Regions from separate parts of the Amycolatopsis lexingtonensis genome, predicted to be linked through region 1. Evidence: riboswitches for the same ligand, from Rfam matches in the RefSeq annotation. Region 1 holds a riboswitch; the other holds the start of a gene.
What was found. Region 1 has a riboswitch for S-adenosylhomocysteine ahead of ahcY (adenosylhomocysteinase). Riboswitches for the same ligand answer to the same signal wherever they lie in the genome.
Positions count from the first base shown of each region.

Region 1 (12,043 bases):
GGCCGAAGTCGCGCGCGCTCCGGAGCACCGTCCTGATCGTCTTCGACATCATCGCCGTGAGCCTGCTGGTCGTGGGGCTGGTCCTGCCCGACCCGGGCGTGACGCTGTGCGGGATCCTCGCGCTCACCGGCACCGTCTGGACCCACGTGGCGCGGCACCGGATCTGAGGCGAGACTGGCCCCGTGAAGTGGGTCCTGCACGTCGACCTCGACCAGTTCATCGCCGCGGTCGAGATCGCCCGGCACCCGGAGCTCGCGGGCAAGCCCGTCGTCGTCGGGGGCAACGGCGATCCCGCCGAACGGGCGGTGGTCGCGACCGCGTCGTACGAGGCCCGCGAGTTCGGCATCCAGTCCGGCATGCCGCTGCGGCTCGCCGCGAAGCGCTGCCCGGACGCCGTCTTCCTGCCCAGCGACCCGGACGCCTACCTCGAGGTGTCGGCGCGCGTGATGGCGGTGCTGCGGGAGTTCCCGGTCGTCGTGCAGGTGCTCGGCTGGGACGAGGCGTTCCTCGGCGCGGAGACCGGCGACCCGGAAGCGCTGGCCGCCGAGCTGAAGGACGCCGTGGCCCGCGAGACGGGGCTGTCGTGCGCGGTCGGGATCGGCGACAACAAGCTGCGGGCCAAGCTCGCCACCGGGTTCGGCAAGCCGGGCGGGATCTACCGGCTGACGCAGGAGAACTGGTGGGCCGTGATGGCCGAGCGCCCGACCGACGCGCTGTGGGGCATCGGCGGCAAGACCGCGAAGAAGCTGGCCGGGCTCGGCATCCGCACGGTGCTCGACCTGGCGGGCGCGGACGCGGCGGAGCTGGCCGCCCGGTTCGGCCCGAAGACCGGACCGTGGCTGCGGCTGCTCGGCGGCGGCATCAGCGACGCCGACGTGAGCGCGACCCCGTACGTGGCCAGGTCCCGCAGCCGCGAAACGACGTTCCAGCGCGACCTCACGGACCCGGCGGAGATGGCGGCGGAGGTCTCGGCGCTGGCCAAGCGGGTCACGCAGGACGTCCTGGACGAAGGCCGCCCGGCGGCGCGGATCGCGGTCAAGGTGCGGTTCGTGCCGTTCCTGACCCACACGCACAGCATCACCCTGCCGGCGCCGACGTCGGACGCGGCGGAGATCGACCGGGCCGCGCGCGAGGTGCTGGGGATGTTCGAACTGACCCGGGCGGTACGGCTGCTGGGAGTCCGAGCCGAGTTCGCGCGTGAAGACGAAGACTAGAACTCTTCGGGCAGCGGCAACGGCTGGTCCGGGTCCAGCTCGACCCCGCCCGCCTTCAGCGTGTGGTCCAGCATCGCCCAGATCGTGCCGGTCAGCTGGTCGGTCAGCTGGGCCAGGCTGAGCGCGCCCGGGTGGTCGAGCCACCGGGTCGTCGCCGACTCGACGTAGCCGACCAGGCCGAACGCGATCGTGTCCGCCGGGGCCGGGTCGAGGCCGAACGCCGTCAGGTACCCCGAGAACAGCCCGCTGAGGTGGCGGGCGATCGTGCCGCGGACGTCGGTCTGCGCCGGCTGCGTGCGGGTCAGGTAGCGGTGCAGGGATTCGTGCTCGGTCAGCCAGCGCAGGTGCGTCGAGATGACCGTCGCGATCATCTCGTGCGGTGACCCCGAGGGGTGCCACAGCGGCGCGAGCTCGGCCGTCACCAGCTCGGCCGCGCGCTCGGCGATCGCGCGCTGGAGGTCGGCCGCGTCGGCGAAGTGGCGGTACAGCCGCGTGCGGGCCACGCCGGCGCGCTCGGCGATCTGCTCGGTCGAGACCTCCGGGCCGTGCTCGGCGATGGCCACCAGGGCCGCTTCGACGAATTCCGCGCGCCGCCGCTCCTGCTGGCCCGCCCAGCGCGCCGCCCGTCCGTCGACCTTGGTCACCCGGGAAGCCTACTCAAGTCCGGCGAGCCGGTGTACGCTCGCCGAAGTAACTAGTACAGCATGTACCCCCTACTTTCCGGAGGCCGCCATGGGCGTCGAGGCCCAGGACCGGGATGTCACCGCGGCTCGCCTGCTCAAGAGCTCCGCGAAGAACTCCTACGACCCGTACGTCGACATCGACTGGGCCGCGCCGCTGGCCGAGGGCAAGGCCTACATGCCGCTCGAGCGCGTCTCCCTCTACGGCACGGACCTCTGGGCGAAGCTGACGCCGGAGCAGCGGATCGAGCTGTCCAAGCACGAGATCGCCAGCATCATGAGCGTCGGCCTGTGGTTCGAGATCGTCCTCATGCAGCTGCTCGCCCGGTACGTCTTCGACCTGGACGCGCGCAGCGAGCACGCGCAGTACGCGATGACCGAGATCGGCGACGAGACGCGGCACTCGGTGATGTTCGCCCGCACCGCCGAGCGGCTCGGCGTCCCGCGCTACGGCGTCCCGAAGGTCGTGCACCGCGCCGCCAAGGTGTTCGGCGCGACCGCGGCCGGGCCGTCGATGTTCGCCAGCGTGCTGGTCGCCGAGGAGACCACCGACCGGCTGCAGCGCTCGATGATGGACGACGACGGCATCCAGCCGCTGATCCGCTCGGTCAACCGCATCCACGTCGTCGAGGAGGCCCGGCACGTCCGGTTCGCCAAGGAAGAGGTGCTGCGGGAGACGCCGAAGCTGTCGAAGGCGGCGCTGCAGCGGCACCGGGTGCGCACCGCGCTGGTCGCGTTCGGCGTCATCGACAGCATGGTCGACCCGCGGATCTACCGCAGCGTCGGGATCGACCCGCGCGAGGGCCGGGCCGCGGCGCTGGCGAACCCGCACTTCCACGAGACGCGCCGCTGGATGGCCGAGAAGATCGTGCCGTTCCTGCGCGACGCGGGGCTGATCGGCGGCCGGTCGGAAGGCATCTGGCGGCGCGCGCATCTCGTTTGAGGCACTTACGGCGGAATTCCCTTCGCGCCGATTGCCCGGTTCCGCCACGATGCCCGGGTGACCGAAGAGTTCCCCGCCGCCGCGGCACCGCCGCCGCGCTCGCCGTTCGCCCACCCCGTCTTCGCGGGCTTGATCGGGGTCATCGTCGGCGCGGTGCTGGTCGGCGTGCCGTGGGTGGTGCTGAGCCTGCTCGGCGGGCCGAGCGGGCACGCGCTGACCGCGCCGTCGAGCCTGGGCGGGCTCGGCCGGGCCCAGGACACGCTCGCGAAGTTCGACGTGGAGAAGAGCAAGGTCCAGGTCGCCCGGGTCGACAAAGCCGACCGGGAAACGGCCGCCCGGACGTCGGCGGCTTACGGCGGCGCGGGCGCGGTGGTGCAGCAGTACCAGGACGACCGGCTGGAACGCAGCTTCCAGCTGATCGCGGTGCGCGCGGGGTCGCCGGAACTGGTGGCGCCGTACGAGGACGCCGAGGAACTCGGCCTGGCCGCCCCGAGCACCGAGCTGGTGCGCGTCGGCGCCGTGCAGTGCCTGGTCCACAACGACGCCGCGCCCGTGGGCTCGACGCCGGACCCCGGCCGGTCGTTCGTCACCAACTGCCAGCGCAGCGGCCCGGACCTGACCGTCGCGCTGCGCAGCATCTCGGCCGAGGGCAACCGCGACCCCCGCGAGCTCGCCGGGATCGTCGAAGAAGCCTGGAAGGAACTTTCGTGACGACCACCGTCCGGCCGGCCCGCGCCGAAGACGAAGCCGTGCTCGCCAAGATCGACGAGCGCACGTGGGACGCCACGGTGTCCCCCGCTCCCCCGCCGCCGCCCGGCACGCCGTTCTTCGACGAGGACGCGCGGCCGGAGAACTTCCTCGTCGCCGAGCACGACGACGTCGTCGCCGGGTACGTCCGGCTCGCCGCGGGGTTCGGCATCCCGGCCCACGCGCACGTGCTGGTGCTCGGCGGGCTCGCCGTCGACCCGGACCGCCAGGGCCTCGGCATCGCGGGACGGCTGGTGGACGCGGCCGCGGCGGAGGCGCGCCGGCGCGGGGCCCGCAAGCTGACGCTGCGCGTGCTGGGTCACAACGCCGCCGCCCGCCGGGTCTACGAGCGGTCCGGGTTCGTCGTGGAAGGCGTGCTGCGCGGGGAATTCCGCATCGACGGCACCGACGTCGACGACGTTCTCATGGCCCTTTCGCTCGCTTGACAGCTTCGCCGCGGCTTTGCCATCCTGGGTCCCGGGCCGAGAGGCGCTGCGACGGAACTCTTTCCGCCACGCTCGGCCCGCGACACGCATCCAAGGGCGCCTCCCGCGAGGGAGGTGCCCTTTTTGCGTTGTCACTTCGGTGAGTCCTCCCGCGCGCTCCGCAACCAGCCGTCAGGAAAAGAGCTCGAGGAATGAGTGACAAACTCGCACGCCGCAACGGTCTCGACTTCGCCGTCGCCGACCTTTCCCTCGCCGACGCCGGCCGCACCCAGCTGCGGCTGGCCGAGCACGAGATGCCCGGCCTGATGGCGATCCGCCGCGAGTACGCCGCCGCCCAGCCGCTCAAGGGCGCGCGCATCGCCGGGTCGCTGCACATGACGGTGCAGACCGCCGTGCTGATCGAGACCCTCGTCGCGCTCGGGGCCGAAGTGCGCTGGGTCTCCTGCAACATCTTCTCCACCCAGGACGAGGCCGCCGCGGCGGTCGTCGTCGGCCCCGAGGGCACGGTCGACGCCCCGTCGGGCACCCCCGTGTTCGCCTGGAAGGGCGAGACGCTCGAAGAGTACTGGTGGTGCACCGACCAGCTCTTCGCCTTCGCCGGCGGGAAAACGCCGAACATGATCCTCGACGACGGCGGCGACGCCACCCTGCTCGTGCACAAGGGCGTCGAGTTCGAAGCAGCGGGCGCCGTCCCGCAACCGTCCGAAGAGGACCCGGAGGAGTACCGGATCGTCCTCGAGACCCTCCGCGCGAGCTTGGCCGCCGACGGCGACCGCTTCACCCGGATGGCCAAGGAGATCCGCGGCGTCACCGAGGAAACGACCAACGGCGTCAAGCGGCTCTACAAGCTCGCCAAGGACGGCGAGCTGCTCTTCCCGGCGATGAACGTCAACGACTCCGTGACGAAGTCCAAGTTCGACAACAAGTACGGCATCCGGCACTCCCTTGTGGACGGCCTGAACCGGGCCACCGACGTGATGATCGGCGGCAAGCGCGTCGTCGTCTGCGGCTACGGCGACGTCGGCAAGGGCGCGGTCGAGGCGCTGCGCGGCCAGGGCGCCCGGGTCTCGGTCACCGAGATCGACCCGATCTGCGCGCTCCAGGCGTCGATGGACGGGCTCGACGTCGTCGAGCTCGACGACGTCATCGCCACCGGGGACATCTTCATCACCACCACCGGCAACTTCGGCATCATCTCCGCGGACCAGATGAGCCGCATGAAGCACAACGCGATCGTCGCCAACGTCGGGCACTTCGACAACGAGATCGACATGGCCGGGCTGGCGAAGCTCCCGGGCATCGTGAAGAAGGAGATCAAGCCGCAGGTGCACGAGTGGGCGTTCCCGGACGGCCACTCGATCATCGTGCTCTCCGAAGGCCGCCTGATGAACCTCGGCAACGCGACCGGCCACCCGTCGTTCGTGATGTCGAACTCGTTCACCAACCAGGCGATCGCGCAGATCGAGCTGTTCGCCAAGCCCGGCGAGTACGCCACCGACGTCCACCGGCTGCCGAAGCACCTCGACGAGAAGGTGGCCCGCCTGCACCTCGACGCGCTCGGGGTGAAACTCACCAAGCTCACGAAGCAGCAGGCGGACTACATCGGGGTCGACGTCGAAGGACCGTACAAGCTCGATCACTACCGGTACTGATCCGAGATTGCTCCGTTTGACGCAGTTTGCGGCACCGGGAAAGTGGCCATCCTCCCCGTGACAGCGCATCCGCCCGGCCGGCATGCCGGACGGGTCCCATGCGAAGGAGTGTGTGTCAAAGTGATCGTTCTCGGTGTAATTCTCTTGATCATCGGGTTCATCGTGGGTATCCCGGTGCTTTACACCATCGGCATCATTCTCGCGGTGGCCGGCGTGGCACTGGCCATCTTGGGCGGCACCGGCCGCCGGATCGGTGGGCGTGCGCACTGGTACTGATTCCGCAACCGGCCCGCGGCCTGGCGCGTCAGCAGCAATGCTGGCCGCGCCAGGCCGTTCGGCCTTCGTTCACCGCCACCGCGGCGATCGCGAGCGCGACCGCCGGGTCGGCCCACCACCAGCCGAACAGGGCGTTGAGCAGCAACCCCGCCAGCAGGACCGCGGAAAGGTAAGTGCAGAGCAAAGTCTGCCGCGAATCCGCGACCGCGCTGGCCGACCCCAGCTCCCGCCCGGCTCGGCGCTGCGCCGCGGACAGGGCGGGCATCACCGCGAGCGAAACGGCCGCGAGCACGATTCCGGTCCGCGAGGTTTCCGCCGCGGCACCGCCGAAGAATGTACTGACGGCCTCGATCGTGACGTAAACCGCGAGCGCGAAAAACGACAGGGCGATCGCTTTCAGCGCCCGCCTTTCGCGGCTTTCCGGGTCCGCACCGGAAAACTGCCAGGCGACCGCGACGGCGGAGGCGACTTCGATCACGGAATCGAGCCCGAAACCGATCAGCGCCCCCGAGGAAGCCGCGCTCCCCGCGGCCAGCGCGACGACCGCCTCTACGACGTTGTAAGTGATGGTCGCCGCCACGAGCAGCCGGACCCGGCGCACCAGCACCGCCCGGCGGTCCGGCGCCACCGCGAGCGGCGCGCAGCACCCGTCCGAGCACCCGGGGCTCGTCACGCGGGCTCGCATTCGGCCCGCGGCTCGACCGCGAGCACGACGTGGACGAGTTCCCGCAGCGCGCGGGCCAGGTGCGCGTCGGCGATCTCGTACCGCACCTGACGCCCTTCGTAGCCGGCCACGACGAGCCCGCAGCCGCGCAGGCACGACAGGTGGTTCGAGACGTTCGACCGGCTCAGGCCGAGTTCGGCCGCCAGCCGCCCGGGGTAGGCGGGACCGTCCAGCAGCGCGGTCAGGATCCGGCAGCGGGTCGGATCCGACAGCGCGCGCCCGATCCGGGCGAGCGCCGCTTCCCGTGTCTCACACGTCACCATGCGCTGAACTGTACATCATTCGCTGACATATCCACACCGGACAGCGGCGAAAATAAAGGGTCCTCCGGCTCCGAGGGGGAGGGAGAGCCGAAGGACCCCGTTAGTGTTAGCACATCGCCAAGCCCGTGTACACGGCTGCATACACGATCGTGTTACCGCGCTGACACCGTCCTGACGCCACGAAGGCCTCCCCGGCCGGTGCGCGTCACCCGGCGGGAAGGCCTTCGCGGATCCTGGCGGGAGGCTCAGGAAGCGTGGCGCAGCAACGATTTCTCCGGCGCCGCGGCGGCACACCCGCAGCCGCCGAGCGCCGGGCAGTCGACGATCAACGCGTGCCGCACGCGGTCGGCGTCCACACAGGCCGGATCGGTGCACTCGGCGAACCCGCCTTCCGGGTGCACCACCAGCGTGCCGTGGCAGTGGTCGATCCGCGCGGCACAAGAAGCGCATTCCATGACTCCTTGGTACCACCGGGAAGCGGGCGGCCGCGGGACCACGGCGGCGTGTCGGCGCGACCACCCGTCCGGGGTCAGGCGGACTTCGGGGCCCGCTTCCGCGGCGCCGCCTTCTTCTTCGCCGGCTTCGCGTCCTCATCGGACGCTTCCGAAGTGGACGCCTCCGAAGTGGACGCGCGCGACTTCTTCGCCGCGTCGACGCTGGCCTGCAGCGCCGCCATCAGGTCGACGACGTCGGCCTTGGCGGTGACCGCCGCGGGCTTGGTCGTCTCCTCCCCCGCGACCTTGGCCTCGATCATCTCCTCGAGGGCCTCGCGGTAGTGGTCGTGGTACTTCTCCGGCTCGAACACCGGCTCGGCCAGCGAGTCGATCAGCGAGCCGGCCATCGACAGCTCCTGCGGGCGGATCTGCGGCGGGTCGTCGCGCAGGAACGGGAAGTCGGGTTCGCGGACCTCGTCCGGCCACAGCATCGTCGTCATCACCAGCACGTCGGCGTGCACCCGCAACACCGCCATGCTCTCCCGCTGCCGCACCGCGACCTTCGCGATCGCCACCTGGCTCGACTTGTGCAGCGCGTCCCGCAGCACGACGTACGGCTTCACCGCGTTCTTCTGCGGCTCCAGGTAGTACGTCCGGTCGTACTGGATCGGGTCGATCGACTCCAGCGGCACGAACTCGAGCACGTCGATCGTGCGCTGCGAAGGCAGCGGCAGCTCGGCCATCTCGGCGTCGGTGATGACGACCATCTCGCCGTCGGGCAGCTCGTAGCCCTTGGCGATCTCCGGGTACGGGACCTCGGCGCCGTCGATCGTGCAGAACCGCTTGTACTGGATGCGGCCGCCGTCGGCCTCGTGCACCTGGCGGAGCGAGACGTTCTTGTTCTCGGTGGCCGCGTACAGCTGGATCGGGATGCTGACCAGCCCGAACGACACCGAGCCCTTCCACATCGCCCGCATGCCACGTACCTCCGAGGTCGCCTTCACGCTACGTAGCCACCGTAGCCCGAATCGTCCCCCGGCGACAGTCCGATCTAGACCTCTGCCAGGTACTTCTCCCATTTCGCCGGGTCCATGAACCAGTGCTGGAAGTCGGTCGGGTCGGTGAACCCGTTCGCGAACCGCCGGGCCACGGCCGGGTTCTGGCCCGCCACCCCGAGGATCTCGAGCACGTGCGGGGGCGGCGGCAGGAGCAGCGCGTTGGTCCATTCGGTGATGTGCTTGGCGTACTCCCAGTAGCGCTCGAACGTGGCGTCCATCCACGCGGCGTCGAACGGCCGGTCGCCGTGCTCGAGGATCGCGGTCAGGTAGGTCGCCGCGCAGTGGCTCGCGTTGTTCGAGCCCTGCCCGGTGATCGGGTCGTTCGCCACGACGACGTCGGCCATGCCCAGCACCCGGGGCCCGCCGGGCAGGGTGCCGACCGGGTTGCGCACCACCGGCGTGTACCCGCCGGCCAGCGCGGCCTTCCCGTCGGTCAGCTCGGCGTCGCGGCAGCGCTCGTACTCCCACGGCACGAACTGCCGCATCAGGTCGAGCAGCCGGGTGAAGTGCTCGGCCGGGGCCGGGTGGTCGTCGAAGCAGTCCAGCGGCCCGCCGGGGATCCCCTCGAAGAAGAGGATGTCGCAGTTCCCGCTCAGCGTGTACGCCGGGATCATGAACAGCTCGCCGACGCCGGGCACGATGTTGAACCGGACGGCCTGCTTGTCCGGGTGCTCCGGCCGCGGCCGCACGCCGTGCGCGTAGACCAGGGAAAGCGCGCGCATCGGCTTCGTGTACGGCGACCGCTCGGGCACCCGGTCGAACAGCTGGACCAGCTCGCCCTTGCCGGCCGAGATGATCACCAGGTCGTACAGCCGGGACAGCGCGTCCAGTTCGGACGTCATCACGCCGTGGATCACGAGCTTGCCGCCGCGGTCCTCGAACAGCTCCAGCCAGCCCGCCATCTTCACGCGCTGGTCGACCGACTGCGCGTAGTGGTCGAGCTCGGCGAACCAGTCGAGCGCGCGGCCGCCGTCCGGGCCGGCCACCGACACGCCGAGCCCCTCGACCCGGACGGTCTCGTCCTCCCACTGGTTCAGCCCGAGGTCGCGCTCGTGCTGCAGCGCGTCGTTGAACATGCACTGCGTCGACATCACCCGGCCGTTCCGGATCTCCTCCGGCGTCCGCGCGGACATCACCGTGACGTCGTAGTCCTTCGCCAGCAGCCCGAGGGCCAGCTGCAGCCCGGACTGGCCGGCGCCCACGATCAGGACTCTGCGCATGAAGCTCTTCTCTCCTCGGTTCAGGCCGGCGAGACGCTGCCGGCCAGCTCACGCGGCCCCGACAGGACGGCGAGCGACAACGTGTGGCTGACCAGCTCGGTCAGGGTGGCGATCGTCGACGCGCGGTCGCGGGCGTCGCAGGTGACCAGCGGGACGGCGGGGTCGAGCGCCAGCGCGTCGCGCACCTCGTCGAGGTCGTGCACCGGCTTGCCCTCGAACTGGTTGACCGCCACCACGAACGGCAGCTCCGAGTCGTTCTCGAAGTAGTTGATCGCCGCGAACGACTCGTCGATCCGGCTGGTGTCGACCAGCACGACCGCGCCGAGCGCGCCCCGGCTGAGGTCGTCCCAGAGGAACCAGAACCGCGCCTGCCCCGGCGTGCCGAACAGGTACAGCAGCAGGTCCGGGCGCAGCGTGATCCGGCCGAAGTCCATCGCCACGGTCGTGGTCGACTTGCCGCCGGGCGGGATCTCGTCGACGCCTTCGCCGGCCTCGGTCATCCACGCTTCGTTGCTCATCGGCGGCACCTCCGACACCGCGCCGACGAACGTGGTCTTGCCGACACCGAAGCCCCCGGCGACGACGATCTTCGCGGAGATCGTCAGCAGATCGCCCTCAGGCGGGGAGCCGCTTGAGCCCATCAAGGATCCTCTCGAGCACGTTGGTGTCGTGGTGGTAGGCGTGCGCGGTGGGGTGGACGAACACCGCGCCCTGGGAGGCGAGGTCCCCGATCAGCACCCGCACGACGCCCAGCGGCAGGTCCAGCCCGACCGACAGCTCGGCGATCGAGGACCGCACGCGGGCGCGTTCGTAGAGCGAGCGCGACTCGGGCATGAGCGTGTCGCTCAGCGCCGGGTCGTACCGCGGGACCGAAACCAGCGTCTCGACCAGCAGCTGGTGGCGGGTGCTGGTCCGGCCGCCGGTGAGCGCGTACGCCCGGATCCGCCGGCTGCGCCGCGGCAAGGCGGTGTCCTTTTCGGACATGGGTTTCACATCCTCGTCGGGCATCCCCATCACACCCGGGGCCGGCGCGCGGTGAGCACCTGTCGCAGTTCGGCACGCACCTCGGGGGTGAGCGCGTGGCCCGCGTTGGTGATGAACTGGGTCATCTCGTAGGCGACCACCTTCATGTCCGCGTCGCCCGTGGTCAGCACCGCGAGCCCGGCACCGGACCCGATGCCCATGAAGAGGAAGTAGCCGTGGGTGAGCCGGATGATGATCTGCTCGCAGGCGCCCTTCCCGAACAGCGCCGCGCTGTTGCCGGCCAGCGAGAGCAGGCCGCTGGCGATCGCGGCGAGCTGCTCGGCCTCCGCTTCGCCGACCGAGTCCGACGCGGTGAGCGGGAAGCCGTCGACGCTCATGATCAGCGCGTGGCTGACCCCGTGCACCTTCCGGACGAAGTCGTCGAGCAGCCAGGCGAAGTTCGCCGGGGCCGGGTGGGGGGCGCTCACGAGGCGGTTCCTCCGGGCGTTTCGTCCTGCTGGGCGTGGTTTTCGGCCTGCGCGGCCCGCTCGCCGTCGGCGAAAGCGCCGAGGTCGGCGAGCAGCTTCTCGTGCCCGTTCGCCGCCGGTTCCGCGGCCGGGGCCGGCGGTGGCGGTTCCGGGGCGGCGCCGCGGATGCTGCCGGGCACGCGGCGCGGCAGGCCGTTGACCGTCGTGCCGCCGGTGGCCCGCTCGACCGGCCGGGGCCGGGGCGTGGGCTTGCGCGGCACCGGCGCGGGCTCCGCGTGCGGGAAGGCGCCCGGGCGGCGGCGCGGCAGGCCGCCTGCCGCCACCGCTTCGGCGCCGGTCCCGGCCGGTTCGGCCGTCACGGTCCGGGTGCCCGACCACGCGTTCTCGGCGACCTCGGTGACGACGCCGGTCGGCAGCAGCACGGTGGCGACCGTGCCGTGCGGGCTGCGCCGGTCCAGGCGCACGCTGACGTCGTGCCGCGCGGCGAGGCGGGCGACGACGGCGAGACCCATGTGCCGTGCCGAGGCGTCGTCGAGGTCGCCGCCCGCGGCCAGCCGCCGGTTGAGGCCGTCGATGCGGTCGGCGGGAATGCCGATGCCTTCGTCCTCGATCCGGACGAGCACGCTGCCCTGCTCGGTCAGGTGCGCGCTGACGTGCACCGGCGAGCTGGGCGAGGACTGGTTGGCGGCGTTGTCGAGCAGCTCCGCGAGCACCCGGCCCAGGTCTTCGGCGGCGAAGCCGACGACGCCGAGGTTCACCACCCGGCCGATGGTGATCCGGGCGTAGTGGTCGATCGAGGACATCGCGGCGCGCACCAGGTCGAGCACCGAGGTCGCGCGGGCGGCGTCGTCGGCGGTGTCCTGCCCGGCCAGCACGCGCAGGTTCTCGGCGTTGCGCCGCAGCCGCGTGGCGAGGTGGTCGAGCTGGTAGAGCTC
Region 1 is NZ_JADBEG010000001.1:1,326,678-1,338,720, reverse strand. Features, by position in the region: gene H4696_RS06560 (DUF3040 domain-containing protein) at 1-167, shown strand, start outside; gene H4696_RS06555 (DNA polymerase IV) at 183-1,214, shown strand; gene H4696_RS06550 (TetR/AcrR family transcriptional regulator) at 1,211-1,858, opposite strand; gene H4696_RS06545 (AurF N-oxygenase family protein) at 1,947-2,837, shown strand; gene H4696_RS51155 (hypothetical protein) at 2,895-3,548, shown strand; gene H4696_RS51150 (GNAT family N-acetyltransferase) at 3,545-4,030, shown strand; S-adenosyl-L-homocysteine riboswitch at 4,063-4,139, shown strand; gene ahcY (adenosylhomocysteinase) at 4,222-5,682, shown strand; gene H4696_RS06525 (hypothetical protein) at 5,803-5,958, shown strand; gene H4696_RS06520 (cation efflux transmembrane domain-containing protein) at 5,987-6,643, opposite strand; gene cmtR (Cd(II)/Pb(II)-sensing metalloregulatory transcriptional regulator CmtR) at 6,628-6,945, opposite strand; gene H4696_RS06510 (hypothetical protein) at 7,191-7,400, opposite strand; gene ku (non-homologous end joining protein Ku) at 7,475-8,356, opposite strand; gene H4696_RS06500 (styrene monooxygenase/indole monooxygenase family protein) at 8,431-9,657, opposite strand; gene H4696_RS06495 (GTP-binding protein) at 9,678-10,298, opposite strand; gene H4696_RS06490 (DUF742 domain-containing protein) at 10,273-10,641, opposite strand; gene H4696_RS06485 (roadblock/LC7 domain-containing protein) at 10,671-11,108, opposite strand; gene H4696_RS06480 (sensor histidine kinase) at 11,105-12,043, opposite strand, start outside.

Region 2 (12,043 bases), 1.1 Mb from region 1:
CCACCGCGCCGGCCGGGATGCCCGCGGACGCCGTCCAGGACGAGCCGAAGCCCACCGAATAGCTCACCGGGGTGCCGTCCGGGCTCCACACGAACCGGCTGCCGTCGGCGGCCGCGGCGACCGTGCCGCCGCTCGCGCCGCCGGACGGCTCCGCGCCCTGGAACCAGTTTTTGCCGCCGTCGGTGGAAAACGCGATCCGGTTGTCGTTGGGCCGGGCGCTCCGGTCGAGCGTGCCGGCCCGGACGATCGTCGCCGGGCTCAGCTCCGCGTAGTCCAGGCTGGTGGTCGTGGTGAAGACCGGCTGGGTGTACATGGTGGCCGGGACGGTGTCGAGGCTGTCGTGCCGGAACCCGCCGATGTCGCCGAGGCCGGAGAGCAGGGGAGCGCCCGAGGGCGGGCTGATCAGGTCGAGCACGGCGGTCTCTTCGAGGCCGCCGACGACCGGCTTGAGCGTGATCTTCCCGCCGCTGTCCCACTTCGTGAGGTCGGACGACCCGTAGATCGTCGCGCCGGTGCCGTAGAGGAAGTGGTTCGAGTCGAAGGGGTCGATCTCCGCGGACTCGGTCATCCAGCCGAGCTTCGGCGACGGCACCGGGGGAGCGGCCTGGACGCCGAAGGTCAGCCACGGCACCGAAGAGATGTCCTGGGTGTAGCGCAGTGTCCGGTCGGGATAACTCGAGAAGTCCCAGATCCGCGTCCAGGTGGCGCCGCCGTCGGTGCTGCGGAAGAAGATCACGTCCGGCCACCACGACACCTGCGTGGCGACCATGAGCGTGTTCGGGTGCTGCCGGTCGATCGTCAGGCCGCTGTAGCCGAAGTAGTCGTCCGCGCTGTCGGACGGGATGGGGCTGATCCGCGTCCAGGCGCCGGTCTTCGTGGCGTACTTCCAGACGTCGCCCTTCGCGCCGTCGTAGGGGCCGCCGGTGTCGCTGGTCGTGAGGTAGAGGTAGCCACCGACCGGGTCGAGGACACCCTTGTGCGCCAGGTACCCGGTGGGCTGGCCGGCCAGCCGCGCCCACGTCGTGCCGCCGTCGGTGCTGCGGTAGACGGTGTTCTGCTTGTCCGCGACGCCGACGTAGATCGTCTGCGTGGTGCTGCCCCGCGTGCCGGTCGTGGGGTCGAACGTCACCCACGTGACGCCTTCGTTGTCGCTGGAGTAGCCCGACGGGTCGCTCGGGTCGGGCGCGTAGTTGCCGGGGTTCGGGAACGCGGTCACCTTCGCCCACGTGACGCCGGAGTCGGTGCTGCGCCAGAGCCCGTTGCCGCTGGGCGCGCCGAGGTACAGGACGCTGTCGCGGTTCGGGTCGATCGCGAGCCGCTCGCCCATGCCGCGCCCGGGCATGTTGCCGCCGAGCTTGAACGGCAGCGCGGCCGCCTGCCACGTGGCGCCGCGGTCGGCCGAACGCAGGATCGCGCCGTTGTTCGGGTCCCAGCTGTTGGTGTACATGCCCGCGGCGACGTACACGCGGTTCGGGTCGACGGCGTCGGTGGCGAGGCTGACGACGCCGTTGTGGCCCCAGTCGGTCCAGCCGACCGAGTCGAGCAGCGGCAGCCAGCGGCCGGTCGTGGGGTTCCACCGGTACGCGCCACCGATGTCGGTGCGGGCGTAGACGAGCCCGGGTTCGGTCTGGTTGAAGACGATGCCGGGGACGAACCCGCCGCCGCCGATCTCCGCGTTGCGCCAGGTGTAGGACGCCGGCGCCGCGGGGGCGGCCGGCGCGCCGGCGGTGATCGCGACGGCGGTGGGCAGGAGGAGGGCGAGCGCGGCCGCGAGGAGCCGGCGAGCCCTTGGTGCGCTGGGGGAAAGCAGTCGTCTCACGTCGGCCTCCACAACTCTGGGAGCGCTTCCAGGGCGACGGTAAACCAGTGCTTTGAACGTTGTAAAGCGTTCGATGATTTCGTCGCCCGGCACTGTCCACAGTGGATTCGACGCCGGTTTTGCGCCGTCACATATGTGAACATCGATCAGGTGACTGAATTGTTATCGCGCGCGGCCTTGTCGGGCTTTTTCCGGCGTGTGAGTGTGGTGCCCGCTGGCTGGACTGGACCTACGAAAGAGGCGACCCGGCAATGACGCAGACAGCCCCGGCGCGGCACATCAGCCGGACCACCTTGTACTTCTTCGGTGCGCTCGGCGGCATCCTCTTCGGCTACGACCTCGGCGTGATCTCCGGGGTGCTCCCGTTCATCGGGAAACTGTGGGCGCTGACCAGCTGGGACAAGGGCGTGATCACTGCCAGCCTGTCGGTCGGTGCCATCATCGGCGCGCTGTTCTCCAGCCGCACCAACGAAGCGCTCGGCCGGCGCCGCACGATCATGGTCGCGGCGGCGATCGTCATCGTGGGCACCCTGGCGGCGACGTTCTCGCCGACGTTCACGCTGCTGGTGCTTTCCCGGCTGGTGATCGGGCTGGGCATCGGGCTTTCTTCGTCGACGGTGCCGACGTACCTGTCCGAACTGGCGCCGGCCCGGCTGCGCGGCGCGATGGGCGCGCTGAACCAGATCTTCATCGTCAGCGGCATCCTGATCGCGTTCCTGGTGAGCTACTGGCTCGGCCCGGTTTCGGCGTGGCGCTGGATGTTCGCCGGCGCGATCGTGCCCGCGGCGATCCTGCTCGTCGGGCTGGCGTTCCTGCCCGAGACCCCGCGCTGGCTGGTGAAGAACGGCCGCGAGGAGGAGGCCCGGCGGGTGCTGGCCAGCGCCCACGGCAACTCGGTGAACCTCGACGAGGAGATCTCGACCATCCGCGACGTCATCCGGATGGACACCGAAGAGAAGCCGCGCTTCCGCGACCTGTTCACCGGCTGGGTGCGGCCGATGCTGTTCGTGGCCCTGCTGCTCGCGGTGGGCCAGCAGTTCAGCGGCGTCAACGCGATCAACGCCTACTTCCCGACCATGCTCATCGGGCTCGGCTTCGCCACGCAGGCCGCGCTGCTGTCCGGCGTGCTGCTCGGCGTCACGAAGTTCCTGTTCACCGCGTGGGTCGTGTTCGTGGTGGACCGCTGGGGCCGCAAGCCGCTGCTGCTCATCGGCAACGTGATCATGGTGCTGACGCTCGCCGCGGCGGGGCTGATCGTGCTCAACGTCCACGACACCGGCCTGCGCGGCATCCTGATGCTGGTGATGATGGTGCTCTACCTGGTCGGCTACGAACTCGGCTGGGGCGCGGTCGTCTGGGTGATGATGTCCGAGGTCTTCCCGCTCAAGGTCCGCGCGACGGGCATGAGCGTGAGCAGCGTGGTCCTCTGGGCGGCGACGGGCATCGTGAGCGCGGTGTTCCCGATCATCTCCGACCCGAAGTCCCTCGGCATCGGCGGCTCGATGTTCCTGTTCGCGGGTATCAACGTGGTGCTGTTCGTGCTCACGAAGTGGCTGGTCCCGGAGACGAAGGGCCGCACGCTGGAGCAGATCGAGCTCGACCTGCGCGCTCGTCAGGGCATGAGCGTCAAGAGCTGACGCGCTCGACGGCCGCCTCGCGAGGCCCGGTGGTGTCTTGAATGAGTCATTCAGGTCTTGAGGGGTCCTGAATGACTCATTCAAGACCTTTGCGGTCGGCTTCGGCCCGGGGCGGTGGGCGGTGTCAGTGCGCTGGGCGGCGAAGGCTGCGCTCAGCCCACCGGGGCGGCCAGGCCCAGTTTGCCGGCGAGGCGGCCGACCCACGCTTCGACTTCTTCCGGCGCCCGGTCCGGCAGCCCGAAGATCGTCTCGGTCACGCCGAGCGAATCCAGGTGCGCCAGGCGCTCCGGATCCGGCCGTTCGCCGAGCGCGCAGATCCGCGGCCGCCCGGCGCGGCCCTCCTCGGCCCAGATCCGGTGGAGCAGGGCCACGTGCCCTTCGAGGTCGGTGTCCGCCGGCGTGGTGATCCAGCCGTCGGCGTGGCGGGCGATCCAGCGGAACGTCTTCTCCGTCGGGCCCGCGCCGAGCAGCACCGGGATGTGCGGCTGGACCGGCTTCGGCCACGCCCAGCTCGGCCCGAACGACACGAACTCCCCGTCGTAGGAAGCTTCTTCCTCCGTCCACAGTGCACTCATCGCCTCGAGGTACTCCCGCAGCGCGGTGCGGCGGCGGTTGCCGGGCACGCCGTGGTCGTTCAGCTCGTCGACGTTCCAGCCGAAGCCCGTGCCGAGCGTGACCCGTCCGCCGGAGAGGTGGTCGAGGCTCGCGATCGTCTTGGCCAGGGTGATCGGGTCGCTCTCCACCGGGAGGGCGACCGCGGTGGACAGCCGGATCCGCGACGTCACCGCGGCGGCCGTCGCCAGCGCGACCCACGGGTCGAGGGTGCGGCTGTAGCGGTCGTCGGGCAGGGACGCGTCGCCGGTGCGCGGGTGCGGGGACTCCCGCTTCACCGGGATGTGCGTGTGCTCGGGTACGTAGAAGGTGGCGAACCCGGCGGCTTCCGCGACGCGCGCGGCGGCCGCCGGGGTGATGCCCCGGTCGCTGGTGAACAGCACGATTCCGTAGTCCACGACGCGAGCGTATTAGAACGTGTTTCAGTTTTCAAGGTTGGCCGGATGCCGCGGAGGGTCGCCGGTCGAGTACCCTTGGTGACCTTGTCCAGTGCCGGTCGAGCCGCGCTGGACGCGGCGCGAGTAGGCAGACGGGGAGCAGAGCGGCGGGGCGCGGCACCGGCACGGTGGAGGGGCCCGTGACGAACGGGGAGGCAACGTGTCGATCCTTTGTGGACAAAGGCTGTCCCACTCAGTGGACCCCCGGGCGGGGCGGGATGGCGTGCGCGGCCGGAGATCCGATACCGTGGACCACAGGCCGAGAGGCGCTGCAACGGACCACCGGGTCCGCCACGCTCGGCCGGGATTGACCAACCAAGGGCGCCTCCCGACCAAGGGAGGCTGCCGGTGAGTACCCCGCGAGAGCACGAAGCACGCCTGCGCGAGCTGTTCGACCAGCGGGTGGCGGTGCTGGACGGCGCCTGGGGCACCATGTTGCAGGGTGCCGGGCTGACCCCCGCCGACTACCGCGGTGACCGCTTCGGCGAGCACACCCACGACGTCACCGGCGACCCCGACCTGCTCAACCTCACCCGCCCGGACGTCATCCTCGACGTCCACCGCCAGTACCTGGCCGCGGGCGCCGACATCACCACGACCAACACGTTCACCGCCACCAGCATCGGCCAGGCCGACTACGGGCTGCAGTCCCACGTCCACGAGATGAACGCCCGCGGCGCGCAGCTCGCCCGCCAGGCCGCCGACGAGTTCGGCGGCCGGTTCGTCGCCGGCTCGATCGGCCCGCTCAACGTCACGCTCAGCCTGTCGCCGAAGGTCGACGACCCGGCGTACCGGGCGGTGACGTTCGAGCAGGTCAAGGCGTCCTACGCGGAGCAGATCGCCGGGCTCGCCGAGGGCGGCGTCGACCTGCTGCTGATCGAGACGATCTTCGACACCTTGAACTGCAAGGCCGCGATCGCCGCCGCCCGCGAGGTGGCGCCGCACCTGCCGCTGTGGATCTCCGTGACCATCGTCGACCTCAGCGGCCGGACGCTCTCGGGCCAGACCGTCGAGGCGTTCTGGAGCTCGATCGAACACGCCAAACCGCTGGTCGTGGGCGTGAACTGCTCGCTGGGCGCCGAGGAGATGCGCCCGCACGTCGAGGAGCTCGCCCGGATCGCCGACGCCTACGTCGCCTGCCACCCCAACGCCGGGCTGCCGAACGCCTTCGGCGGCTACGACGAGACGCCGGAGCAGACCGCCGGGCTGATCGGCGGGTTCGCCCGCGACGGCCTGGTCAACCTGGTCGGCGGCTGCTGCGGCACCGGCCCGGCCCACATCGCGAAGATCGCCGAAGCCGCGAAGGGCGTCGCGCCGCGCGAGGTGCCCGCAGCGCGCACGCACACCCGGTTCAGCGGTCTGGAGCCGTTCGGCATCGGCCCCGACACCGGGTTCGTGATGATCGGCGAGCGCACCAACGTCACCGGCTCCAAGCGGTTCCGCCGGCTCATCGAGTCCGACGACCACCAGGGAGCCGTGGACGTCGCGCTCGAGCAGGTCCGCGGCGGGGCCAACCTGCTCGACGTCAACATGGACGCCGACCTGCTCGACTCCGAGCAGGCGATGACCACGTTCCTCAACCTGATCGCCACCGAGCCCGAGGTGGCCCGGATCCCGGTGATGGTCGACAGCTCCAAGTGGAGCGTGCTCGAAGCCGGGCTGCGCTGCCTGCAGGGCAAGGGCGTGGTCAACTCGATCAGCCTCAAGGAGGGCGAGGAGCCCTTCCTGGCCCAGGCCCGCGTCATCCGCAACTACGGCGCCGGCGTCGTCGTGATGGCCTTCGACGAGCAGGGGCAGGCCGACACCGCCGACCGCAAGGTCGAGATCTGCGGCCGGGCGTACGACCTGCTCACGCAGAAGGCCGGTTTCGCGGGCGAGGACATCATCTTCGACCCGAACGTGCTCGCCGTCGCCACCGGCATCGCCGAGCACAACGGCTACGCGAAGGCGTTCATCGACGCGCTTCCCCGGATCAAGGAACGCTGCCCCGGCGTGCACATCAGCGGCGGCATCTCGAACCTGTCGTTCTCCTTCCGCGGCAACGACGTCGTCCGCGAGGCGATGCACTCGGCGTTCCTGTTCCACGCCGTGCAGGTCGGCCTGGACATGGGCATCGTCAACGCCGGCCAGCTCGCGGTCTACCAGGACATCCCGAAGGACCTCCTCGAACTGGTCGAGGACGTGCTGTTCGACCGCCGCGAGGACGCGACCGACCGGCTGGTGGCCTTCGCCGAGAACGTCAAGGGCAGCGGCACCAAGCGCGTCGTCGACCTGTCCTGGCGCGAAGGTTCGGTCGGGGAGCGGCTGTCCCACGCGCTGGTGCACGGCATCGTCGACTTCATCGAGGACGACACCGAAGAGGCGCGGCAGCAGCTGGCCCGGCCCCTCGACGTCATCGAGGGCCCGCTGATGGACGGCATGAAGATCGTCGGCGACCTGTTCGGCTCCGGCAAGATGTTCCTGCCGCAGGTGGTCAAGAGCGCGCGCGTGATGAAGCGGTCCGTCGCCTACCTCGAGCCGTTCATGGAGGCCGAGAAGGAGAAGGCGCGCCAGGAGGGCCGGCTCGCGTCGACCGGCGGCCAGGGAAAGATCGTGCTCGCCACGGTGAAGGGCGACGTCCACGACATCGGCAAGAACATCGTCGGCGTCGTGCTGGGCTGCAACAACTACGAGGTGATCGACCTCGGCGTGATGGTGCCGGCCGGCAAGATCCTCGACACCGCGGTCACCGAAGGCGCCGACGCCGTCGGGCTCTCCGGGCTGATCACGCCGTCGCTTGACGAGATGGTCGCCGTCGCCACCGAGATGCAGCGGCGCGGGCTGAAGCTGCCGCTGCTGATCGGCGGCGCCACGACGTCGAAGCAGCACACCGCGGTCAAGATCGCCCCGGTCTACGACAACGCGACCGTGCACGTGCTCGACGCCTCCCGCGTGGTCGGCGTGGTGTCGGACCTGCTTGACCCGGACCGCTCGATCGCGCTGGCCGAGAAGAACCGGGCCGACCAGGAGGTGCTGCGCGAGCAGCACGCGAACAAGCAGCGACGCCCCATGCTCACCCTCGAGCAGGCCCGCGCGAACCCGGAGCGGGTGTCGTTCGACGAGCTGCCGACCCCGGAGTTCACCGGCGTGCGCGTGGTCGAGCCGGGCATCCCCGAGCTGCGCGAGATGATCGACTGGCAGTTCCTGTTCCTGGCCTGGGAGCTCAAGGGCAAGTACCCGGCCATCCTGGAGCAGCCGGTCGCGCGCGAGCTGTTCGACGACGCGAACGTGCTGCTCGACCAGATCATCGAGGACGGCAGTTTCACCGCGAAGGGCGCGTACGCGTTCTGGCCCGCGCACCGCGAGGGCGACGACATCCGGCTCGACGGCGAGTACGTCCACGTCGGGTTCCCGATGCTGCGGCAGCAGACGTCGAAGCCGGCCGACCGCGCGAACCGGTGCCTGGCCGACTACATCGCGCCGGCCGGCGACCACCTGGGCGGCTTCGCGGTGGCCATCCACGGCGCCGAGGACCTGGCCGCGCGGTACGAGGCCGAGCAGGACGACTACAAGGCGATCATGGTCAAGGCGCTGGCCGACCGGCTCGCCGAGGCGTTCGCCGAGCACATCCACCTGCGGGCCCGCCGCGACTGGTTCGAGCCCGACGCCCAGCCGCTGCTGGAAGACCTGCACGCGGAGCGGTTCCGCGGCATCCGCCCGGCGCTGGGCTACCCGGCCAGCCCGGACCACAGCCAGAAGCGCGAGCTGTTCGAGCTGCTCGAGGCGGACGAGCTGGGCATGGCGCTGACCGAGTCGTACGCGATGACGCCCGCGGCGAGCGTGTCCGGGCTGATCTTCGCCCACCCGGACTCCCGCTACTTCACCGTCGGGCGGCTCGGGCGCGACCAGATCGAGGACTACGCACGGCGCAAGGGCGTCGAAGTGGCCGAGGTCGAGCAGTGGCTGCGGCCGAACCTCGCCTACGAGCCCGGGGCGTAGTCCTTCAGCTCGATGCCGGTGGCGAACTTGTCGGTCGCCTTGAGCATCAGGCCGAGCAGGAAGCGGGACCTGAACGTCCAGTCCCGGAGCTTGATCCGCAGCGGTGACGGCGGCGCGAGGAACGGGCCCGCGCTGCCGCGCTGCGAGATCTTCGCGTAGCCGCGAAACAGCTCTTCGTAGCGGGCGAAGGCGGCTTCGTGGTCGCCGCCGGCGGCGAGGAGTTCCCCGGCGAGGACGTACGCGCCGACGATCGCCAGGCCGGTCCCGAAGCCGCCGAGGGTGTTGCCGTAGGCGGCGTCGCCGAGGAGCACGACGCGGCCGCGGGAGTAGCGATCGATCGTGACCCGGCTGAGGGTGTCGAGGTAGAACTCGCGGGCCTCGGGGAGCTTCGCGATCAGCTCGGGCACCCGCCAGCCCGCTCCCCGGTAGGCGTCGGCCAGCAGTTTCCGCTGCTGCGCGGTGTTCGTGCGGTCGTAGTCGAGTTCCGGCGAGGCGAAGACGAAGAACGCCGACGCCTTCGGCCCGCCGACGGCGATCATCCGGCCCGGCTCGTTGTACATCACCGCGTCACCGTCGGCGACGTCTTCGCCGAGTTCCGCCAGCGCGTAGTGGTACCCGAGGTACCGGACGTAGTCGCGTTCCGGGCCGAACGCCAGCCGCCGGACGGTCGAGTGGATCCCGTCCGCGCCGACGACCAGGTCGAACCGGCGCGGGCCGGAGTGGGCGAAGGTCACGTCGACGCCGTCCGCCGTCTCGGTCAGCGACTTGATCGTGTCGCCGAAGAGGTATTCGCAGTCCGTGTGCGCGTAAAGGATTTCCGCCAGGTCGCCGCGGCGGATTTCGATCTCGCCGCCGGTGAATTCGCCGGGGATGACCGCCCGCGGTTTTCCGGCGGCGTCGATGATCGTCTGGTCCTGCCCGCCGGTCTGGCGCGCGAGGACGTCGTCGAGGATGCCCATGCGCTCGAGCACGGTCCGGTGGGTGGGGCCCTTGAAGTCGACGGCCTGCCCGCCGGGCCGCACCGCCGGCGCGCGTTCGACGACGGTGACGGTGCAGCCGTAGCGGGTCAGCCAGTGGGCCAGCGCGGGGCCGGCGATGCTCGCGCCGGAGATCAGGATGGTGAGGTTCTTCATGTCGCCGAGCTTCGCCAGGGGCGCTTACCGGCCCCTGACGAAGCACTGACGGCCTACTCGGCGGCGCCGGTCAGCAGCGACTGGTACCAGGCGTCGTACGGGTGGTTGGTCGCCGGGTAGTTCGCCAGGGGCGTCGTCGCCTCGCTCGCCGAGTCGAAGTCCCAGCCGCGGACCAGCTTGCCCGACTGCCGGGCCGAGGTGATGAACGCCGACTCGGTCGCGGGTGCGCCGTAGAACAGCGCGCCCTGCTGCAGCTCCGCGCTGTCGCCCTTCTGGAACTCGTCGAACGCGACCTGCCGGTAGCGGATCCGGTCGCCGGCGACGCTCGCGGTGTCGGCGCGCAGCGTGTTCGACGGCGTCGGGCCGTCGGCGCCGGTCCACACCCGCACGCGCCGGGCGCCGCTGGTGGCGGTGTCCTTGGCGAAGCGCGCGTCGGACGTCTTGGCGTTGCCGGTCCAGGACACGGTGGTGGCCGACAGCGCGCCGTTCCACGTCCAGTTCTGGCTGCTGCTCTGGCTCTGGTGGATCTCCCGCAGGTGCGTGGCGTCGGTGAAGGCGACTGTCGGCTGCACGCCGTTGTCGTACTGGTGGGACGCCTGCCAGGTGATCTCGCCGTCCGCGCCGAGCTTGCCGACGTGGTACCAGAGCGTGGTCGCGCTCTGCGACTGGTGGACTTCGACGAGGTCGCCGTTGTCGTTCAGTGCGACGGCCGGGGTCTGCCCGCTGTCGTACTTGCCGTGGCGCAGCCAGGTGACGCGGCCGTCGGCGCCGTAGGTCCCGGTCCAGTACCAGAGTGCGCCGGCGCCGGAGTCGTGCACCTCGACGATCTGGCCGCGCCCGTTGAGCGCGACCGCGGGGTGGTAGCCGACGTCCCGCTTGTACTCCGCGCGGCTCGTGCCGTCGCCCGACAGCAGCGGCAGCACGCGCCCGCGCAGCGCGTCGACCGTGGGCTGCCCGGCGTAGTCCGGCGCGCGCAGCAGCCGGCCGCCGAACACCGACTCCAGCTCCTGGTTGACGGCGGTGAGGTTGCCGGCCGCGAACGAGGGGTTGTCGGTGAGGTCGTCCTTGAGGTCGAGCATGACGACGATCGGCGCGGCGGCCGGGTGCTGCGCCGACCAGGTGTTCACCACGGTCAGCCAGTCGCGGAGGTCGTTCGACGCCGGGTTGCCGCCGCTGTGGTCGACGAGGTTGCCGGGGGAGTCGTGGCCGACCCCGTAGTCGTGGGTGGTCGCGTAGCCGTTGTCGTGGACGTCGAGCTCGATGAACCGGACGCCGTGGTCGAGCTGGTAGGCGATCGAGTTCTTGGCGCCGTCGACGTTGCCCGAATAGCTGTTGTGCGTCGCCCGGAACACCGACGCGGTGAACGGCGGGCTCTCGGCGTGGGCCGTACCGGTCAGCAGCGCGGAGGCGGTGAGCGCGGCGACGGCCAGTGCGGGCAGGCGGATCATCCTCGGGTCCTCACTTCGGGGAACGGGGTGAGCCCCATCCTGGCGCCTCGGCGAGTGATTGTCTTGAATTCCGCGAAAACGGTTGATCACGGTGCCGGGAGAATAGCGGGAAAATGCTCACGGAATACCGGATCGGCCGTCCGTTGTGTCGGATTTGTCGGGCCGCCCGGCGAAATATGCCAAATCGCTGCGCGGATTCGGTACTTCGCGGTCCGCTCCGTTGTCATTATCCGGAGTACGACTGTGCGCAGGCGGGGAGGCAGTGGGTGTGGCGAACGACTGGCCGCTGGTGGGCCGTGAACAGGAACTGGCGTTCGCGCGCCGGGCACTGGCGGACACGGAGGTGTGCGGGCTGCTGCTGACCGGGCGGGCCGGGGCCGGCAAGACGCGCTTGGCCAAGGTGCTGCTGAGCGAGCTGGCCGCCGGTGGGGCGCGCACGCACTGGGTGCGCGCGATGTCGTCGGCGTCGACGATCCCGTTCGGCGCCTTCGCCCACCTGCTGCCGGGCAGCGCCGACGGCACGGCCGACCGCGCGCACCGGCTCAACCAGGTCGCCGGCCACCTCACGCGGGGCGCGGAGGGGCGGCGGCTGGTGCTGTGCGTCGACGACGCGCACCTGCTCGACGACCTGTCCGCGACGCTGGTGCACCAGCTGGCCGCGACGGCGTCGGCGTTCGTCATCGTGATCGCGCCGCACGGCGTCAGCGTGCCCGACCCGGTGTTCGCGATGTGGAAGGACCGCGTCGCCGAGCGGCTCGACGTCGGCGAACTGACCCGGGCGCAGACCATCGAGCTGGTCACCGCGGCACTGGGCGGGCGGCTCGAGGACGGGGCGGAGCACCGGCTGTGGAACCTGACCCTCGGGAACCCGCTGTTCCTGCGGGAACTCGTCCAGGGCGGGCTCGACAGCGGCTCGCTGTCGGCCACGGACGGACTGTGGCGGTGGAGCGGCGCCCTCATCGCGACACCGCGGCTGGTC
Region 2 is NZ_JADBEG010000001.1:2,475,202-2,487,244, reverse strand. Features, by position in the region: gene H4696_RS11495 (cellulose binding domain-containing protein) at 1-1,819, opposite strand, end outside; gene H4696_RS11490 (sugar porter family MFS transporter) at 2,071-3,456, shown strand; gene H4696_RS11485 (TIGR03619 family F420-dependent LLM class oxidoreductase) at 3,609-4,466, opposite strand; S-adenosyl-L-homocysteine riboswitch at 4,761-4,839, shown strand; gene metH (methionine synthase) at 4,854-8,483, shown strand; gene H4696_RS11475 (FAD-dependent monooxygenase) at 8,465-9,616, opposite strand; gene H4696_RS11470 (PI-PLC domain-containing protein) at 9,670-11,064, opposite strand; gene H4696_RS50760 (helix-turn-helix transcriptional regulator) at 11,333-12,043, shown strand, end outside.
Region 2: linked by a shared signal. The riboswitch ahead of metH (methionine synthase) and the one ahead of ahcY (adenosylhomocysteinase) in region 1 are both predicted to bind S-adenosylhomocysteine.